DNA from 4 places in the Hymenobacter psoromatis genome. Region 3 is predicted to be linked to each of the others. Evidence: riboswitches for the same ligand, from Rfam matches in the RefSeq annotation. Region 3 holds a riboswitch; each other region holds the start of a gene.
The links. Region 3 has a riboswitch for S-adenosylmethionine ahead of metH (methionine synthase). Riboswitches for the same ligand answer to the same signal wherever they lie in the genome.
Positions count from the first base shown of each region.

Region 1 (4,463 bases), 3.0 Mb from region 3:
TGAATTCGGCGGCGTAAGTGGCCGAGCCCGATACTTTGGCCGGGCCTTCGGGGCGGCTGATGGGGCGGCCCACTACGTCGGAGTTCAGGCGTACGGTGGGCGGGGTGGCGATAGTCTGACTCATATAGCTTACGGATTAGAATTTAGGAAAGCGGTTGAATCAAGCTCCTGGCTCATCTCGGTGGCCTGCTTGAGGGCGCGCACGATGGCGCGGCGACCCAGCTCGATTTTGAACGAATTAGGCCCGTAACCCTTGGCCTCGGCAAATACCTTGGCTGCCACCTGCCGAAACAAATCGGGCGAAGCCGACTGGCCTTCCAGCATCTTTTCGGCCTCCTGGTCGCGCCAGGGCTTGTGGGCCACGCCGCCCAGCGCAAAGCGGGCCTTTTTGATGGTGTTACCCTCCATTTCCAGGCCCACCGCCACGCTCACCAGCGCAAAGGCGTAGCTGGCCCGGTCGCGCAGCTTGAGGTAGGTAAAGTTCTTCTCAAACCCGCGCTTGGGCAGGTCGATGGCCGTTACTAGCTCACCAGGCTTCAGCGTGTTGTCCAACTCCGGCTGGTCGCCCGGCAGTCGGTGAAAGTCCTCAAACTTGATGGTACGCTCGCCGGCGGGGCCTTCCACACGCACCACGGCCTCCAGTGCCGCCAGGGCCACGCACATATCGGAGGGGTGGGTAGCGATGCAGCTCTCCGAGGTACCCAGCACGCCGCACACCCGGTTGAAGCCCCCGATGGCCGAGCAGCCGGTGCCCGGCTCGCGCTTATTGCAGGGGGTAGCGAGGTCGTAGAAATAGTAGCAGCGGGTGCGCTGCAAGAGGTTGCCGCCGTCGGTGGCCATGTTACGCAGCTGCGGCGTGGCCCCAGCCAATATCGTCTGGCTCAGCAGGGGGTAGCGCGCCTGCACCTGCTCGTCGTAGGCAGTGGCCGAGTTGGTGGCGAGGGCGCCCAGGCGCAGGCCACCATCGGGCAGCGCCTCGATGCGGCTCAGCGGCAGGTGGCCGAGGCTGGTGAGGTGGGTAGGGCGGGCCACGTTGTACTTCATCAGGTCGATGAGGTTGGTGCCGCCGCCCAGATAGGCGGCGCCGTCGTGGCTGGTATTATCGGCCACGGCCGCCTGCACGGCCTCGGCTTGGGTGAGGGTGAAGCTGTTCATAAAGGGCTGCTAATTAGTTGACTGAGCTGGCGGCGGTGGGCTGCGCTGGAATGGTAACCAGCGTGCCGTTATCGACCACCACCTTACCATCGCACAGCACTTCCATCACGGCCGACAGAATATTGGTGTAGGCTCCGCAGCGGCAGAGGTTGCCGCTCATCAGCTCGCGCACTTCGTCGGCGGTTTTGGCGCGGCCCTCGTTGATGAGGCCCTGGGCCGAGCAAATCTGGCCAGGGGTGCAGTAGCCGCACTGAAAGGCGTCGTGGTCGATAAACGCCTGCTGCAAGGGCGAGAGGTTGTCGGCGCTGCCCAGGCCCTCAATGGTCTGAATAGCCTTGCCTTGGTACACCGTGGCTAGGGCCAGGCAGGAGTTGATGCGCTGGCCATCGACGAGCACGGTGCACGAGCCGCACTGGCCGTGGTCGCAGCCTTTTTTGGTGCCGGTCAGGTTCAGGTACTCGCGCAGGGCGTCGAGCAGGCTGGTCCAGGGCGCGATGTGGAGGGTGTGGTCCTGGCCATTCACGCGCAGCGTCACGGGCTGGGTGGGCACCAGGGCAGGCGGCGTTTTATCGAGCAGCTGTTGGATGAAATGTGGGCTCATACAGCGGTAAGTAAGAAATAGTGGCTTTGGCAGCCGGGAGTTTACAGTGCTAATCCCTACGCATCAAGAGGTTGGTTTGATGTTTTTATTAGTCTAAATAAGCGTATCAACTAATCTTAAGGTAGAATTAAGTCTTGAAAATCAATAGTACAGCTTGTTTGCTGCCGAGCTAGATTATTTGCAAAAAGGCCGTATCAGCCTACGTGCTATAAGTCGTTGTATTCGAGCGGGTATAGCGCACTCTTTCACGGGTGCCTATGCTCTGGCCGGTGGTCGGCGGCCTCCCTACCCCCTTCGCTCGGCCCGAAGCCGGCGGCCGGGCTACCTTTACGGCGCTCCCTCACCGGGGGCCCTTATCAAGAAAGGCGGAGGGACAGGCCCTGCGATGCCTTAGCAACCGGTAGCAATACGAGGTGCTAATTCCTGTTTCGAGGCGCGGCACCAGCCCGGCTCGGAAGAAGATAAGCCAAAAGTGCCCGCGTTGGCGGTAGCTCTTCTGACTTGTCGGGAGGGCTTTTTTTAAGCTTTTCCGGGAAGAAAACTTGATGCGTGGCTGGGTGGGGGAGGAGTCGTTTTAGTCCGCTACCCCCTTCTTTTTATATGACCCGCACCAACCTCCACATTGGTCTTTTTGGCTTTGGCGTCGTGGGCCAGGGCCTGCACGCCGTGCTGGAACGCACGCCCGGCCTGCGCGCCCGTATTGGCCGCATCGCGGTGAAAAACCGCCAGAAGCACCGCTCGCTACCCGCCGGGCTATTCACTTTCGACAAAAATGACCTGCTGGCCGACCCCGACCTCACGGTTATTGTGGAGCTGATTGACGATGCCGACGAAGCCTACCTCATCGTGAAGGAAGCGTTGTGGCGCGGCAAAGCCGTGGTAACGGCGAACAAAAAAATGCTGGCCGAGCACCTGCCCGAACTCATTGAAATTCAGCGCCAGACTGGCACGCCCCTGCTATACGAGGCGGCGGCCTGCGCCAGCCTGCCCGTCATCCGCAACCTAGAAGAATATTACGATACCGACCTACTGGAATCGGTGGAGGGCATTATTAACGGCTCGACCAACTACATTCTCACGGCTATGAGCCGCGACGGGCAGCCCTACGCCGCTGCCCTGGCCAGGGCGCAGGAACTGGGCTTTGCTGAAAGCAACCCGGCCCTCGACGTGGAGGGCTTCGACGCCCGCAATAAGCTGGTGCTGCTGCTGGCCCACGCCTTCGGTGCGGTGGTGGCCCCGACTGATTTATTGGCTGTGGGTATCACCGGCATCAGCGAGCGGGCCACGGCCTACGCCCGCGAGCAGGGCCTGATAATCAAGCTGGTAGCGGAGGCGCGGCGGCTGCCCGGCGGCGGGCTGGCGGCGGCCGTGCTACCCACCCTGGTGCGCCCCGGCCACGAGCTGGCGGGCGTGCACGACGAGTTCAACGGTCTCGTGATGCAGAGCGGCTTTGCCGACCGGCAGTTCTTTCTGGGGCGCGGGGCGGGGGCGTTTCCCACCGCCTCGGCCGTGCTCAGCGACCTCTCGGCGCTCACCTACGGCTACCGCTACGCCTACAAGAAAATTCATCAGCATGCTCACCTCGCCCTCGCCCCCGATGCGGCCGAAGTGGACGTGCTCGTGACCTTCGGCACCGAAGCCGCGCCCGACAAGGCCGATTTTAGCGCCGTGCACGAAGAGCTTCGCTCGGCTACGCGGGGCAATTACCTCACCGGCACCATCGGGCTGGGCCAGCTGGCGCGGGCCGCGTGGCTGCGTGCGCCTGGTGTAGGCGTGGTGCGGCTGGCCGCGCCGCTGCGGGCCGCTGTGGCGGTTCCCGAGCTGGTAGCTTAGCGCCCCAGCCGCGCTGCCTACATTTGGGCATGACCCCTACTTCTTCCGATTTGCCCATTGTCACGGGTTTGCTGGCCTACGGCATGTCCGGCAAGGTATTTCACGCTCCCTTTCTGGCGCTGCACCCCGGCTTCGAGCTGCGGGCAGTGGCCGAGCGCCACGAGCAGCGCATGGTCGCCGACTACCCTGGCATCATTTCCTGCCCCAGCACCGAGGCACTGCTCACCGACCCGGCCATTGAGCTGGTGGTGGTGAATACGCCCAACGATACCCACTACGACCTCAGCCGCCAGGCGCTGCTGGCCGGCAAGCACGTGCTGCTAGAAAAGCCAGTGGCTACCACCGTGGCCCAGTGGCACGAGCTAACCGCCCTGGCCCGGCAGCAGGGGCGCCGGCTGCTGGCCTATCAAAACCGGCGCTGGGATACCGACTTCGGCGCCGTGCGCCGGGTAGTGGAAAGCGGGCAGCTGGGCCGCCTCATCGAGGTGCACTTTCGCTATGACCGTTACCGGCCGGCCATCGGGCCCAAGGTATTTAAGGAAACCGACCGGCCGGGGGCGGGCCTGCTCTTCGACTTGGGGCCACACCTCGTGGACCAGGCCATCAGCTTGTTTGGTAAGCCGTTGTCGTTTGAGAAAACGCTCGGCCGCCATCGCTACGGCACGCAGGTACCCGATTATTTTGCCATCCAGCTGCACTACCCCCACGACCTGAACGTGTGGCTGACCGCCGGCATGCTCGTGGCCGACCCCGGCCCCGCCTTCGTGTTGCACGGTACCCTGGGCAGCTACCGCAAGGACCGCACCGACCCGCAGGAAGCCCAGCTGCTGGCCGGCATCAAGCCCGACAACCCCGCCTACGGCCACGAGCGCGT
Region 1 covers NZ_JAIFAG010000001.1:748,039-752,501, forward strand. Annotated here, with positions in the region: gene LC531_RS03135 (xanthine dehydrogenase family protein molybdopterin-binding subunit) at 1-124, opposite strand, end outside; gene LC531_RS03140 (FAD binding domain-containing protein) at 130-1,155, opposite strand; gene LC531_RS03145 ((2Fe-2S)-binding protein) at 1,169-1,756, opposite strand; SAM riboswitch class I at 2,107-2,224, shown strand; gene LC531_RS03150 (homoserine dehydrogenase) at 2,357-3,589, shown strand; gene LC531_RS03155 (Gfo/Idh/MocA family oxidoreductase) at 3,619-4,463, shown strand, end outside.
Region 1: it holds a riboswitch for S-adenosylmethionine, as region 3 does, so the genes downstream of both, LC531_RS03150 (homoserine dehydrogenase) here and metH (methionine synthase) in region 3, are expected to answer to the same signal.

Region 2 (4,463 bases), 2.8 Mb from region 3:
TGAGCGTGCTCTTGCCGTCGTCCACGCTGCCGCAGGTAATAAATCGGAGAATATCCATGAGGTGAATTTATAATCGTCTGTCATTGCGAGCGCAACGAAGTGGAGCGCGGCAATCTTTCCTTAATCGTTGGAAAAGACAGGATAGTGAAAATTGAATTGGTGTGTGCAGATGACAAGGAAAGATTGCCGCGCTCCACTTCGTTGCGCTCGCAATGACAGACGATTAGCTTAAAAATACCCGTTCCGCTTGCGGTCTTCCATGCCGGTTTCCGACAGGTTATCATCGAGCCGCGTGGCGCCGCGCTCGCTCACTTTGGCTAGTAGCAGGTCCTGAATAATGTCGTCCACCGAGGCCGCGTCGCTCTCCACGGCGGCCGTGCAGGTGGAGTCGCCCACGGTGCGGAAGCGCACGCGGCGGTTTACTATTTCGTCGGTATCGTCGAGGTTCAGGTGCTCACTCAGGCCCAGTAGCTGGCCGCTGGGCAGCACCACGCACTGCCGCTCGTGCGAGAAATAAATCTCGGGCAGCGCTATTTTTTCGCGCTGAATGTAGTTCCACACGTCCAGCTCGGTCCAGTTCGAAATGGGAAACACGCGCACGTTTTCGCCCTTCCGAATGCGGCCGTTGTAGATGTTCCACAGCTCGGGGCGCTGGCGCTTGGGGTCCCACTGGCCAAAGTCGTCGCGCACCGAAAAAATGCGCTCCTTGGCGCGGGCCTTCTCCTCGTCGCGCCGCGCCCCACCGATGCAGGCATCAAACTCAAACTCCTCAATAACGTCGAGTAAAGTGTACGTTTGCAGCGGGTTGCGGCTCGGATACTTGCCGCCCGGCTCGCGCAGGCCGCGCGCCCTGATGGTGTCCTCCACCTTGCGCACCACCAGCTTTTCGCCCAGTGAAGCAACCAGCTTATCGCGGTAGGCGATAATTTCCGCGAAGTTGTGGCCCGTATCAATGTGCACGAGCGGAAACGGAAACTTGCCCGGCCGAAAGGCCTTCTCCGCCAGCCTCGTCAGCGCAATCGAGTCCTTACCCCCCGAAAACAGCAGCGCCGGCCGCTCAAACTGGCCCGCCACCTCACGCAGAATGTGAATAGCTTCGGCCTCTAATCTATCTAGGTAATCCATTGTTTTTAATAATTTATAAGCCGTCTGTCATTGCGAGCGCAGCGCGGCAATCTTTCCTGCACACTAGGGTTAGTAATCAAATGAGAGCGAACGACCAGGAAAGATTGCCGCGCTGCGCTCGCAATGACAGACGGCTTGGTTCTTCAGTTAATAGCTTCCACCACCGGGTCAAGTCCTTGGTGCTCAGTGGTGTCGTGCAGGCCGCATTCCTTGGCGTCGGCGTTTTCCCACCACCAGCGGCCGGCCCGAAAATCCTCGCCCGGCCGGATGGCGCGGGTGCAGGGCGCGCAGCCAATGCTCACGAAACCCTGCTGGTGCAGCGGGTTGACGGGCACGCCGTGCTGCTGCGTGAAGGAGAGCGTGTCGTCCCATGTCCACTCAAACAGCGGGTGCACTTTGATGAGGCCGTGGCCGGCGTCCCACTCCACCGGGTGCATGTGCTGGCGGTTGGCCGACTGCTCGGCCCGGATGCCGGTGAGCCAAATCTGCTGCCCCGCCAGGGCTCGCGCCAGCGGCTCCACCTTGCGGATGTGGCAGCACTCCTTGCGGTTAGCTATACTCTCGTAAAAGCTATTCGGGCCCTTCGCCGTCACCAGCGTCTCCAGGCTGGCCGCTTGCGGCGCAAATACTTCAATGGGTTGCTCGTAGCGCAGCAGGGTTTTGTTCCAGGTCGAATACGTTTCCTGAAAATTGCGGCCCGTGTCGAGCGTAAATACCCGCACGGGTAGCTCATTGGCAAAAATGAGGTGGCTCAGCGCCTGGTCTTCTAGCCCAAAAGACGTCGAAAATGACACCCGGCCGGGAAAATGCCCGGCCACGGCCCGAATAATTTCCAGCGCGGAATGCCCGGCCAAGTTGCGGCGCAGGTCAGCGACCTGGGCCGCAAGGGTACTATCCATGATGAGAGAGGGGTAGGGATTTCCGTGGGCCAGCTACCGCTAAAAAAGCGGCCGGACACGCGAGGCTGCTCCCGCCAGACCACACTGGCCCGGAGAAGCATTAAAAACCCAAATGAGGAGGTAGCCTACTGGTTGTGAAAGCGGTGGGGCGTGCTAGCAGCCCCGCATAGCTCCCGTGCGCATTTGGCCAGCCCCTGCCATACAACAACACCCATGCTGTAAAGCAGCAAGCGAAGTGGTCGTAAAGCGGGGGTTAATGGAGCAGCACACGGCAACTTGTTTTTATATGTCCAGGACTTGGCACCATTCCAGCAAGTAGCTGGGGGTTGCCGGCGTTTCGTCGAGCCTGTCTCTCCACGCCTCTTTATAAAAACAATCCTTCTGGTAAGAGGAATTGATGCCACAAAGGTAGAAGCGGAATTTTGGTAATTCCAAATAAGCCGGCGAAATCCCGAAAAACAACGGGCGGCTTCTCGTCAGAGAAGCCGCCCGTTGTTTTTGACTGCGGTATAAGCAGGGGGTAGGGATTTTGTTTTGTAGCATAGGCTTTAGCCTGTGCGTGCGCCCTACGCACAGGCTAAAGCCTATGCTACAAGCCCTTATCCAAGTTCAGATTCTCTTGGGGCTCAGCGCCCATAAATGGATAAGGATATTCCACCGGCGGATTAAACGTCTCCTTAATGGCGCGCGGCGACACCCAGCGCTGCAAGTTGAGCAGCGAGCCGGCCTTATCATTAGTGCCCGAGGCGCGAGCCCCGCCGAAAGGCTGCTGGCCCACCACCGCGCCGGTTGGCTTGTCGTTAATGTAGAAATTGCCGGCCGCGTTCACCAATTTCTTGGTAGCCAGGTCGATGGCGTAGCGGTCCTGCGAAAAAATAGCGCCGGTGAGGGCGTAGGGCGAGGTCGAATCCACCAGCTCCAGCGTCTGCTCAAACTGGTCGGCATCGTACACAAACACCGTCACCACGGGCCCAAAAAGCTCCTCGCACATCGTCACGTATTTCGGGTCTCTGGCCCTAATCACGGTCGGCTGCACGAAGTAACCTTTCGACTTGTCGTGGTGGCCGCCCACCACGATTTCGGCGTCGGGGCTGGCCTTGGCCTCGTCAATAAACTTGGCCAGTTTATCAAAGCTGGCCTCCGTAATCACGGCGTTGATGAAGTTGGTAAAGTCCTCGACATCACCCATTTTCATCGACTCCACGTCCTGCTTCACGTAGCCCAGAATCTCATCAGCCAGGTTGGAAGGAAGATAAACGCGCGAGGCCGCCGAGCACTTCTGGCCCTGGTACTCAAACGCGCCGCGCGAGATGGCCGTGGCCACCGCTTTGGCGTGAGCTGACGGGTGCGCCACGATAAAGTCTTTGCCGCCCGTCTCGCCCACAATGCGGGGGTAGGACTTGTAGCGGTGAATATTCTGCCCAATCTCCTGCCAGATAGTCTGGAACACCTTGGTCGAGCCCGTGAAGTGAATGCCCGCAAAGTCGCGGTGCTTGAAAATCACGTCGCCGGCCACCGGCCCATCCACGTAAATGAGGTTAATAACGCCCGCCGGCACGCCGGCTTCGATGAACAATTCCATCAGCACCTGCGCCGAATAAATCTGGGGGTAGGCGGGCTTCCACACCACCACGTTGCCCATGAGCGCCGCCGAAACCGGTAGGTTGCCGGCAATGGAGGTGAAGTTGAACGGCGTGAGCGCAAACACGAAGCCCTCCAGCGGCCGGTGCTCCAGGCGGTTCCACATGCCGGGCGACGACTCGGGCTGCTGATGATATATTTCCTGCGCAAAATACACGTTAAAGCGCAGAAAATCAATTAGCTCGCACGCCGCGTCAATCTCGGCCTGAAACGCATTCTTGCTTTGGCCCAACATGGTCGCCGCGTTGATGCGGGCGCGGTAGGGGCCGGCCAGCAGCTCAGCGGCCTTCAGGAAAATGGCGGCGCGCTCTTCCCAGGGCAAGCCGGCCCAGGCCGTGCGGGCGGCCAGCGCCGCCTCAATGGCCTGCGTCACGTGGCTGGCATCGCCCTCGTGAAAGTGGGCCAGCACATGCTTATGGTCGTGGGGCGGGGCCAGCGGCAGCTTGCGGCCGGTGCGCACTTCCTGGCCGCCAATGTGCATCGGAATATCGCGCTCTACCTGCTTGATGCGCTTCAGTTCTTGCACCAGCTCGATGCGCTCGGGCGCGCCGGGCGCGTAGCCCTTCACAGGCTCATTGATGGGGGTAGGGACGCGGAAAAAGGCGTTGGACATAGGGTAGGGAATGTGGGCGGGTAATAGTTAATTTTTAATCGTCTGTCCTTGCTTCGCAGGCTCGCAAGGACAGACGATTACAGAAAATTGCGCAACTCCGCCAAGCTGCTAATCTCATACGTTGTTTCGGCGAAATGCCGCCGCTTGTCAGGATTAAAATACACCTGGTCAATGCCGGAATTATA
Region 2 covers NZ_JAIFAG010000001.1:942,912-947,374, forward strand. Annotated here, with positions in the region: gene LC531_RS03965 (sulfate adenylyltransferase subunit 1) at 1-58, opposite strand, end outside; gene cysD (sulfate adenylyltransferase subunit CysD) at 229-1,125, opposite strand; gene LC531_RS03975 (phosphoadenylyl-sulfate reductase) at 1,269-2,024, opposite strand; SAM riboswitch class I at 2,304-2,397, opposite strand; gene pruA (L-glutamate gamma-semialdehyde dehydrogenase) at 2,614-4,278, opposite strand; gene LC531_RS03985 (YjjG family noncanonical pyrimidine nucleotidase) at 4,356-4,463, opposite strand, start outside.
Region 2: it holds a riboswitch for S-adenosylmethionine, as region 3 does, so the genes downstream of both, LC531_RS03975 (phosphoadenylyl-sulfate reductase) here and metH (methionine synthase) in region 3, are expected to answer to the same signal.

Region 3 (4,463 bases):
TTTTTCCTACCCAATCGATGACTTCTTTATTTTCTCTTCAAAAGGCCACCCGGCCGGCGCTGACGCTGCTGGGCCTGGGCCTCGGCCTGGCGGGCTGCCAGACCAATATTGATGCGCCTTCGGCCTCGCCGGGCACGCTCGACTTCACCAGCTACGTGGCCGTGGGCAACTCGCTCACCTCGGGCTACACCGACGGCGGCTTGTATAATTCGGCGCAGGCTACGTCCTACCCCGCCCTGCTGGCCCAGCAGTTCGGCAAAACCGGCAAAGGCCCGGCCACGTTCGTGCAGCCCGCTTTTTCGGCCGGCAAGGCCGATGGCTCGGGCTACATTAAGCTGCTAGCCGCCAACGGCGCGCTGGGACCGGTGGTGCCCTCGCTGGCCAATCAGTTTCTGGGCGAGCAGGTGGCCTACACTGGCCAGGCGCTGCTCAGCGGTCAGCCGCAGCTGGAGGCGTACAGCGGCGCGCAGCCCGATAACCTGGGTGTGCCGGGCATTTCGGTGCTCAGCAGCTATGCCCCGCTCACCGGCGGGCTGGCCCCTTACGGCCTGCTCAACCAGTTTTATGAGCGACTGCTCACGCCCGCCGAAAAGCCCACCAAGGACTACGTGACCTATATCGGCCAGAAAACGCCGACGTTCTTCACCTGCTGGATGGGTAATAACGATGTGCTGACCTACGCCACCAACGGGGGGGTAGCCTCGCCGGCTGACCCTTTCAGCGACCTCACCGATACCCTGCGCTTCGGTATCGGCTACCGCGCTATTCTGACCACGATGACTAAGAACGGCACCGTGAAAGGGGCGGTGGCCAACATTCCCGGCGTCACGGGCGTACCGTACTTCACCACCGTGACAGTGGCGGCCGTCAACGCCAGCATCAAGGGTAACGCCGCGCTGCCCAACGCCGCCACCGCCGGCCTCTACATCACGACGGCCAAGGGCGTGCGGGCCGCCACCGCCACTGACTTGCTGACGCTGACCGCCCAGGGTGCGATTGGCCAGCCCAGCACGACCCCCGGTAACCCCTTCCCGGTGGGCGTGGGCTACTCGGCCACGCAATCCAACCCACTGCCCAGCAAATACGTGCTCGACCCCGACGAAGTAACGGCCCTTACGGCCCGCACCACGCAGCTCAACGCCATCATCGCCAAAACGGCCCGGCGCTTCAACGTGCCGGTGGTGGATATGAACGCCTACTTCGCCAGCGTGATTGCCAGTGGGGCCGTGAGCAACGCGGTGAGTAACAACGCCACGTTCGTGACGGGCAACGTCTTCGGCCTCGACGGCGTGCACCCCACGCCCCGCGGCTACGCCCTGATTGCCAACGAGTGGCTGCGGGTTATCAATAATTACTACGGCTCGACCATTCCGGGCGTGAACGCCAACGACTACCGCGGCGTGCTGCTACCCTAAGCGCAGCAATTTGTTGAGTAACTTAAAAAGCGCCTTCCCGGCCGGGAAGGCGCTTTTTTGATAAAAAAGGTAGGGTAAGCTTTAGCTTACCACCGGGGGTAGGCACGGCGCAGAAAGGTTTAGGGCGCTGATTTTCAAAGATTACTGCCTTTGCGCGGGCGGCGGCAGGCTAAAGCTTACCTTATACTGCTGGCCGGCGCGTATCTTCGCCCCTGCTGCTATCCAGAAAGACCGAGGGACCAGGCCCGATGACGTCTTGGCAACCGCCCCCGAGGCCGGTGCCAACTCCTGTTCAACCACTTAATGAGGTTGAAGAAGATATCAGCCGGAACCTGCGCCGCTTGGCGTGGCTTTCTTTCTGGATAGGGGCCGCCCGCCCTGCTTTTTTCCGAAAGAATATGCCCGCCACCGCCACGCTCCCTACCCCCCCCGTTCTCGCCGACCCTGCCTGTTGCTCACCGCTGCCCGCGCTGCTGCGCCAGCGACTGCTGATTCTGGACGGCGCAATGGGCACCATGATTCAGCGCTACCCCCTGGAAGAAGAGGACTTCCGGGGCGAGCGGTTTCGGGACCACCCGCGCCCGCTGCGCGGCAACAATGACCTGCTGAGCCTGACGCGGCCCGACATTATCCGGGCCATTCACGCCGAGTATTTCGCGGCCGGGGCCGACATGGTGGAAACCAATACCTTCAGCGGCACCACCATCGCGCAGGCCGACTACGCCCTGGAAAGCGTGGTGTACGAGTTGAACTATGAGTCGGCGCGCCTAGCCCGTGAGGTAGCCGACGAGTTTACGGCCCAAAACCCCGCGCAGCCGCGCTTCGTAGCCGGGGCCATCGGCCCCACCAACCGCACCGCCTCGCTCTCGCCCGATGTGAACCGCCCCGGCTACCGCGCCGTGACCTTCGACGAGCTGGCCGCCGCCTACCTGGAGCAAACCCGCGGCCTCGTGGACGGCGGCGTGGATGCGCTGCTCATCGAAACCATCTTCGACACCCTCAATGCCAAGGCTGCGCTCTTCGCCGTGCAGCAGTTCTTCAACGAGGGGGGTAGGGAAGTGCCCGTCATGATTTCGGGCACCATCACCGACGCCTCAGGCCGCACCCTGAGCGGGCAAACGGTGGAGGCGTTCTGGCACAGCATCAAGCACTTGCCGCTGCTGAGCGTGGGCCTCAACTGCGCTCTCGGGGCTGACCAGCTCCGCACCTACGTGCGCGAGCTGGCCCGCCTGGCCGACGTGCCCGTGTCGGCCTACCCCAACGCCGGCCTGCCCAACGCCTTCGGCGGCTACGACGAGAGCGCCCAGGAGTTCGCCGCGCTGGTCGAGGATTATCTCAAAGAAGGCCTGCTGAACGTGGTGGGCGGCTGCTGCGGCACTACCCCGCAGCACATTGCCGAGCTGCGCAAGCTGGCCGTAAAATACCCGACGCGCCCGTTGCAATTGCACAAAAAAGCCGAGCTGAAAGAGCTGGCAATTGATGGCATTATCGACAGCGATGCGCCGCTTAATCCGCACGCTTCCCTGAGTCTGGCTGGTTTAGAGCCGTTTAATATCACCCCGGCCAGCCTGTTCGTCAACATCGGCGAGCGGTGCAATGTGACGGGCTCCCGCGCCTTTGCCCGCCTCGTGCGCTCGGGCGATTACGAGGCGGCGCTGGCCGTGGCCCGCGCCCAGGTGGAAGGCGGCGCGCAGGTGCTCGACATCAACATGGACGAGGGCATGCTCGACTCGGAGGCGGCCATGACCACCTTTTTGCACCTCATCGCCTCGGAGCCCGACATTGCCCGCCTACCCCTCATGATTGACTCCAGCAAGTGGAGCGTGATTGAGGCCGGCCTGAAGTGCGTGCAGGGCAAGAGCATCGTCAATTCGATTTCCCTAAAAGAGGGGGAGGAGACCTTCAAGCGCCACGCCCGGCTGGTGCGCCAGTACGGCGCGGCGGCCGTGGTCATGGCCTTTGATGAAAACGGCCAGGCCGACAGCTACGAGCGGCGCATTGAAATCTGCCAGCGCTCGTATAATATTCTTACTGAAGAAGTTGGCTTCCCGGCCGAGGATATCATCTTCGACCCCAACATCCTGACCGTGGGCACCGGCCTGGACGAGCACCGCAACTATGCGGTGGACTTTATCGAATCCGTGCGCTGGATAAAGGCTAATCTGCCCGGCTGCCGCACCAGCGGCGGCGTGAGCAACGTGAGCTTCTCGTACCGGGGCAACGACGTGGTGCGCGAAGCCATGAACGCGGCCTTCCTCTACCACGCCATCCGGGCGGGGTTGGACATGGGCATCGTGAACGCCGGCCAGCTCGCCGTGTACGACGAGATTCCGCCCGAACTGCTCGAACGCTGTGAGGATGTGCTGCTTAACCGCCGTGACGATGCCACCGAGCGCCTCGTGGACTTCGCCGAAACGGTGAAGCAGAAGGGCAAGGTGGAGGTAGTAGCCGACGCCTGGCGCTCGCTACCCGTGGCCGAGCGCCTGCAACACGCCCTGGTGCGCGGCATCACCGAGTTTATCGACCAGGATACCGAGGAGGTGCGTCAGCAATTGCCCCGCCCGCTCGACGTGATTGAAGGCCCGCTGATGGGCGGCATGAACGTGGTCGGCGACCTGTTTGGGGCCGGCAAAATGTTCCTGCCCCAAGTGGTGAAGTCGGCGCGGGTAATGAAGAAGGCGGTGGCGTACTTGCAGCCGTTTCTGGAAGCGGAGAAGGAAGGCACGGCCCGCCGCACGGCCGGTAAAATCCTGCTGGCCACCGTAAAAGGCGACGTGCACGACATCGGTAAAAACATCGTGGGCGTGGTGCTGGCCTGCAATAATTTTGAAATTGTGGACCTCGGCGTGATGGTGCCGCTGGAACGCATTTTGGACGAAGCCCAGAAGCAGGGCGCGGATATTATTGGCCTGAGCGGCCTCATCACGCCCTCGCTCGATGAGATGGTGTACGTGGCCCGCGAGATGGAAAAGCGCAAGCTCACTACCCCCCTGCTCATCGGTGGAGCCACGACCTCACGCCTGCATACGGCCGTGAAAATCGCGCCTT
Region 3 covers NZ_JAIFAG010000001.1:3,724,749-3,729,211, reverse strand. Annotated here, with positions in the region: gene LC531_RS16065 (SGNH/GDSL hydrolase family protein) at 18-1,415, shown strand; SAM riboswitch class I at 1,631-1,740, shown strand; gene metH (methionine synthase) at 1,814-4,463, shown strand, end outside.

Region 4 (4,463 bases), 1.4 Mb from region 3:
CTACTGCTGCGCGGCGGGGTGCTCACGATACTTTACAGCGCAGGATTGCTGCTAAGCGGCTGGGTACCTGAAGTAACGGCGTTAGCACGTAAGGTGGGGGTAGGGAAATAAACTGGCATTTGAAATCATTTCCGTGTAAGTAATAGCCAGGAAATTAAGCCCTTGAACTATCCTCGTTTTGAGATTTTATTACCCGTAATTACCCGCTGCAAATCTGATTTGAAGCGGGCACCTTCAACGGCACTTTTGGCTTGGTGCTTGGTAGCACGGCCTTGCACGCGGGCACGCCAGCGGCGCCAGGAGGCAGGCTTCAACTCGCGACGCATCAAAACAATAACTTCCGCTTCGGCCAGGCCGAACTGCGCTAAGATAGCCTCGAAGGGCGTGCGGTCTTCCCAGGCCATTTCAATAATGCGGTCGATTTGCTGGGCGGTGAGAGACTCGGGCATAGAATACTAAAAAAGCCGCTCTGGCAAACTATCGGGGCGGCTTTTTATAAGGTAATCGGGCGTATAAATGTTCGCCAGCATGCCCCTAATAGGCTATTTATTCCAGTATTTTTCCTTCGGCCGCCTGCCGCAATTTACTGTGTTTCTTCCCGTAGCCGTAGTAAATAGCCAGCCCAATGGCCAGCCACACGGCCAGGCGCAGCCAGGTTTCCCAAGGCAAGCTGGCCATCATGACCAGGCACGTAATAATGCCCAGAATAGGCACCAGCGGCACCCAAGGCGTGCGGAAGCTACGCGGCGCGTCGGGGTCAGTTTTGCGCAGAATAATAATACCCAGGCACACCATCACGAAGGCCAGCAGCGTGCCGATACTCACCATTTCGCCCACGATGTTGATGGGCACGAAGCCCGCAAATACGGCAATGAACGCGCCCAGCAGCAGATTGGACTGGACCGGCGTGCGGAACCTGGGGTGGATGCGGGAAAAAGCGGGGGGTAGGAGACCATCTTTCGACATCGAGAAAAATACCCGCGACTGCCCCAATAAATCGACCAATATTACCGACGTGTAGCCGATGAGAATGGCCAGAATAATAGCCCCGCTGAGCCAGGCGTAGGGCGTTTTTTCAATGGCGATGGCCACCGGCGCGGCGCTGTTTTTGAACTCGGTATAATTTGCCAGGCCCGTGAGCACATAACCGAATAGCACGAATAAAATGGTGCAGACAATGAGCGAACCCAAGATGCCAATGGGCATATTCCGTTGCGGATTTTTAGTTTCCTGGGCCATGGTGGCTACGATATCGAAGCCAATAAAGACGAAGAAAATAACCCCCGCCCCGCGTAAAATGCCGCTCCAGCCAAACTCGCCAAACTTGCCGGTATTTTCCGGGATGAAGGGATGGTAATTGGCCGGGTCGATGTATTTCCAGCCCAAGGCAATAAATACCAAAACCACCACCACTTTCAAAGCTACTACCAGCGCATTGAACCACGCCGAACCCGACGTGCCCCGAATAATAACCGCCGTAATGGCCAGCACCACCAGCATAGCCGGCACGTTGGCGTAGCCGTGCACCACCGAGCCGTCGTGTAGGGTGGCCGACTCGAAGGGCGACAGCACGAAGCGGGCGGGCAGGTGCAGGCCATATTTTTCCAGAAATTTTAGGAGGTACTGCGACCAGCTGATGGCCACTGTGGCGGCGCCCACCGAGTATTCGAGCACAAGGTCCCAGCCGATTATCCAGGCAAATAATTCGCCCATCGTGGCGTAGGAATAGGTGTAGGCCGAGCCCGCCACCGGCACCAGCGCCGCAAACTCGGCGTAGCACAGGGCCGAGAACGCGCAGCCCACGGCCGCCACTACGAAGGAGAGTGTCACGGCCGGCCCGGCGTGGTTGGCCGCCGCTAGGCCGGTGAGCGAAAACAGCCCCGCCCCAATGATAACCCCAATCCCCAGGGCAATGAGGCTCAGGCCATTGAGCGTTCGTTTGAGAGTTCCTGCGCCCGACTCGGCCGCTTCCTGCCGCAGCAGCTCCAGTGATTTTTTCAGCATAAACTAACGTAGCGCGGAGGGCTACTCCGGGCTTGTACTGACTTGCCTGACCGGTACGCATTCGCGCCCGGCCAGCCTTGGTCAACCCTCTAAAAAACAGATAAAACTTACTGACGCACCGCTGACTTTCAGCAACAACAGCCTACCCCCCGTCGCCGGCTCCACGGGGCAGCAACGCTAAAAAAACTGCGATAAACGGGCGAAAAAACAGAAGGAGCCACTGGCTTTTATTGGGGCCGCCATAGTTTGGCGGCCGGTTCGGTTGGCACCGTTCCGCGCGGGGTCGGGGGTTGGCTAATGCCTTTCTACGGGTGCCGGTGCGTCGCAGAACCTGTCTCTCAGCGCCTCTTTATAAAAACAAGCGGGGCCGGGTAGGCCTGTTCGACGGAGCAAAGGTACGGCGGCGGGTGAAGATTTGGTGGGCCGTAAGCCGGTGGGCCGGTATATTGGCAAGCTTTCGGGGCCTACATGCCGGCCTGGCATTAAGTGTGCGTGGGCAAGCCCTAGTCTTAATCCTTACTCGTCTGCCCTGTGGCCTACCTTTCTCTTTTCATGGCCTTCGTGGGCCTAATCGCCCCTACCCCCTCGGCTTCGCCCAACGCCGAGCCGCCCACCGAGGCTATTTTGGCCGAGGGCCTGAAGCTGTATCAATCGGAGCGCGCCTCCTGGGTGGCCACCGACCTGATGCTGGCCACTACCATCGACCGCAGTCAAATTGGGGGCTACCTCACTTATTTTCGAGGTGATTCGGTATGTACTGTTTTTTGGGCCAAGGGCTCGACTGGCGGTGCGGGCACGCCGCTCATCGGCAGCTACGTTTTTCTTAGCCAGGACGTGCGCGTCGAAACCAGTCATTTTCAGCCAGTGGGCGCATTCACGACCACCGAAGCGCGCTTGTTTGGTATTCGGCAAGCGGCGCTGGATAAAATCAACGCCGACCGCAACGAGTTTCCCGTGCCGGCCAATACGTCGCTGAACCTGGATTTGCTCGACGGCCCAGCGGGTACGCGGGTATACGTGCTAACCGGCCCTCAGCAAGCCGGCATCGTTCCCATCGGCAACGACCACCTGCTAACCTTCGATAAATCGGGCCGGCTCACGGCCACTGAGCGCTTGCACAGCACCTATCTGCCCATGAGCCAAAGTATCGAGCAGAAAGAAATCAAGGAAATGTTTCACACGCATCTACCGGCCCATCCCTACATCACGGCCACCGACATCTGTAATTCGCTGCTCTACCCACCGCCCGGCTGCACGCAGCTCGTGGTGATGAGCCAAGACTACGTATCCTTCTTCAACCTGGAAAAGAAGCAGCTGCTAATCCTCACGCGCAAGGCGTATGAGCGTATTGCTAAATCGCAGGCTACTAAGCATTAAAGTTACCTTCTTCCCAGGCCGTTAGCTCGGCTTGCAGGTTGCGGCGGGCGGGCGCGTCGAGCTCGGCGCGGAGACTCGGGGTGTGAAAAAGCACCGGTGCGGCGAGCAGCTTGGCCAGCACCTGGCGGCGGCCGGGGCGGTAGAGCAGGTCGGGCACGAGGTGGTATTCGCGGCGCACCTGGCGGGCATAGTCCCCATACGCCGCTTCGGGCGCGCCCAGGATGCTGAGGTCGGCGTCCAGAAACAGCAGCAGGTCGGCATCGTCGGGCGGCTGGGGCTGGGTGTGGTCCTGGGTGCGGCGGATGAGGTCAGCCACGCGGGCCTGGCGGGCGGGTTCGAGGCTGGTTTCTGGCAGAAACTGCAGGGCCCAGTCGGCGCTTTGGGCTTCGTTATCGTGCCGCAGAGCGCTGTATACGGCATCGTGGTACCAGATGGCCAGGTTGAGCACCGTCGCATCCTGCACCGGGAAGCGGGCTACCTGCGTCAGCAGCTTGGCGATGTGCACCAGGTTGTGGTAGTGCCGACTGGTATCCGAATAGGCGACAACCAGCCGCTGGTACTCAGCTTCGCGGCGGGCATAATCGGGTAGCAGCGGGGTAAGGAGGGTGTGCCAGTGGGCGGCCAAATCGGTAGTCATGCGGCAAGTTAGCGCAGGGCGTAAATGCGTTCGATTATCTCCACTACTTTCAGGCCTTCGAGCGCGTTGGTAGTGGCGAAGCTGCGCTTTTGTAACGTATCCACCACGTTTTCAATCACCTGCACGTGGTTGGCGGCCGAGCCCTGGTAGGGGCCGTAGTCGTTGGCGGGGTTGGTGGGCAGCAGGGGGGGTAGGGCGTAATCTTGCAGGTGGCAATACTCCACTTTATCGAGGTACTGACCGCCGATTTTGAGCGAGCCGCGGGCGGCCACCACCGTGAGGGAGCTTTCGAGGTTGCGGTCCCACACGGCGGTGCTGTAGCTGAGCGTGCCGCTACCCCCCCGCACGAGGTCGAAGGTGACCAGGCCGCTGTCCTCAAACTCGGTAATGCCGGCGTGCGTGAAGTCCCGAAAGCGGGCCGTGATGTTAGTAATATCGCCAAACA
Region 4 covers NZ_JAIFAG010000001.1:2,329,097-2,333,559, forward strand. Annotated here, with positions in the region: gene LC531_RS10065 (oligosaccharide flippase family protein) at 1-111, shown strand, start outside; gene LC531_RS10070 (TIGR03643 family protein) at 168-449, opposite strand; gene LC531_RS10075 (amino acid permease) at 547-2,004, opposite strand; SAM riboswitch class I at 2,229-2,362, opposite strand; gene LC531_RS10080 (hypothetical protein) at 2,536-3,381, shown strand; gene LC531_RS10085 (HD domain-containing protein) at 3,371-4,018, opposite strand; gene LC531_RS10090 (Gfo/Idh/MocA family protein) at 4,027-4,463, opposite strand, start outside.
Region 4: it holds a riboswitch for S-adenosylmethionine, as region 3 does, so the genes downstream of both, LC531_RS10075 (amino acid permease) here and metH (methionine synthase) in region 3, are expected to answer to the same signal.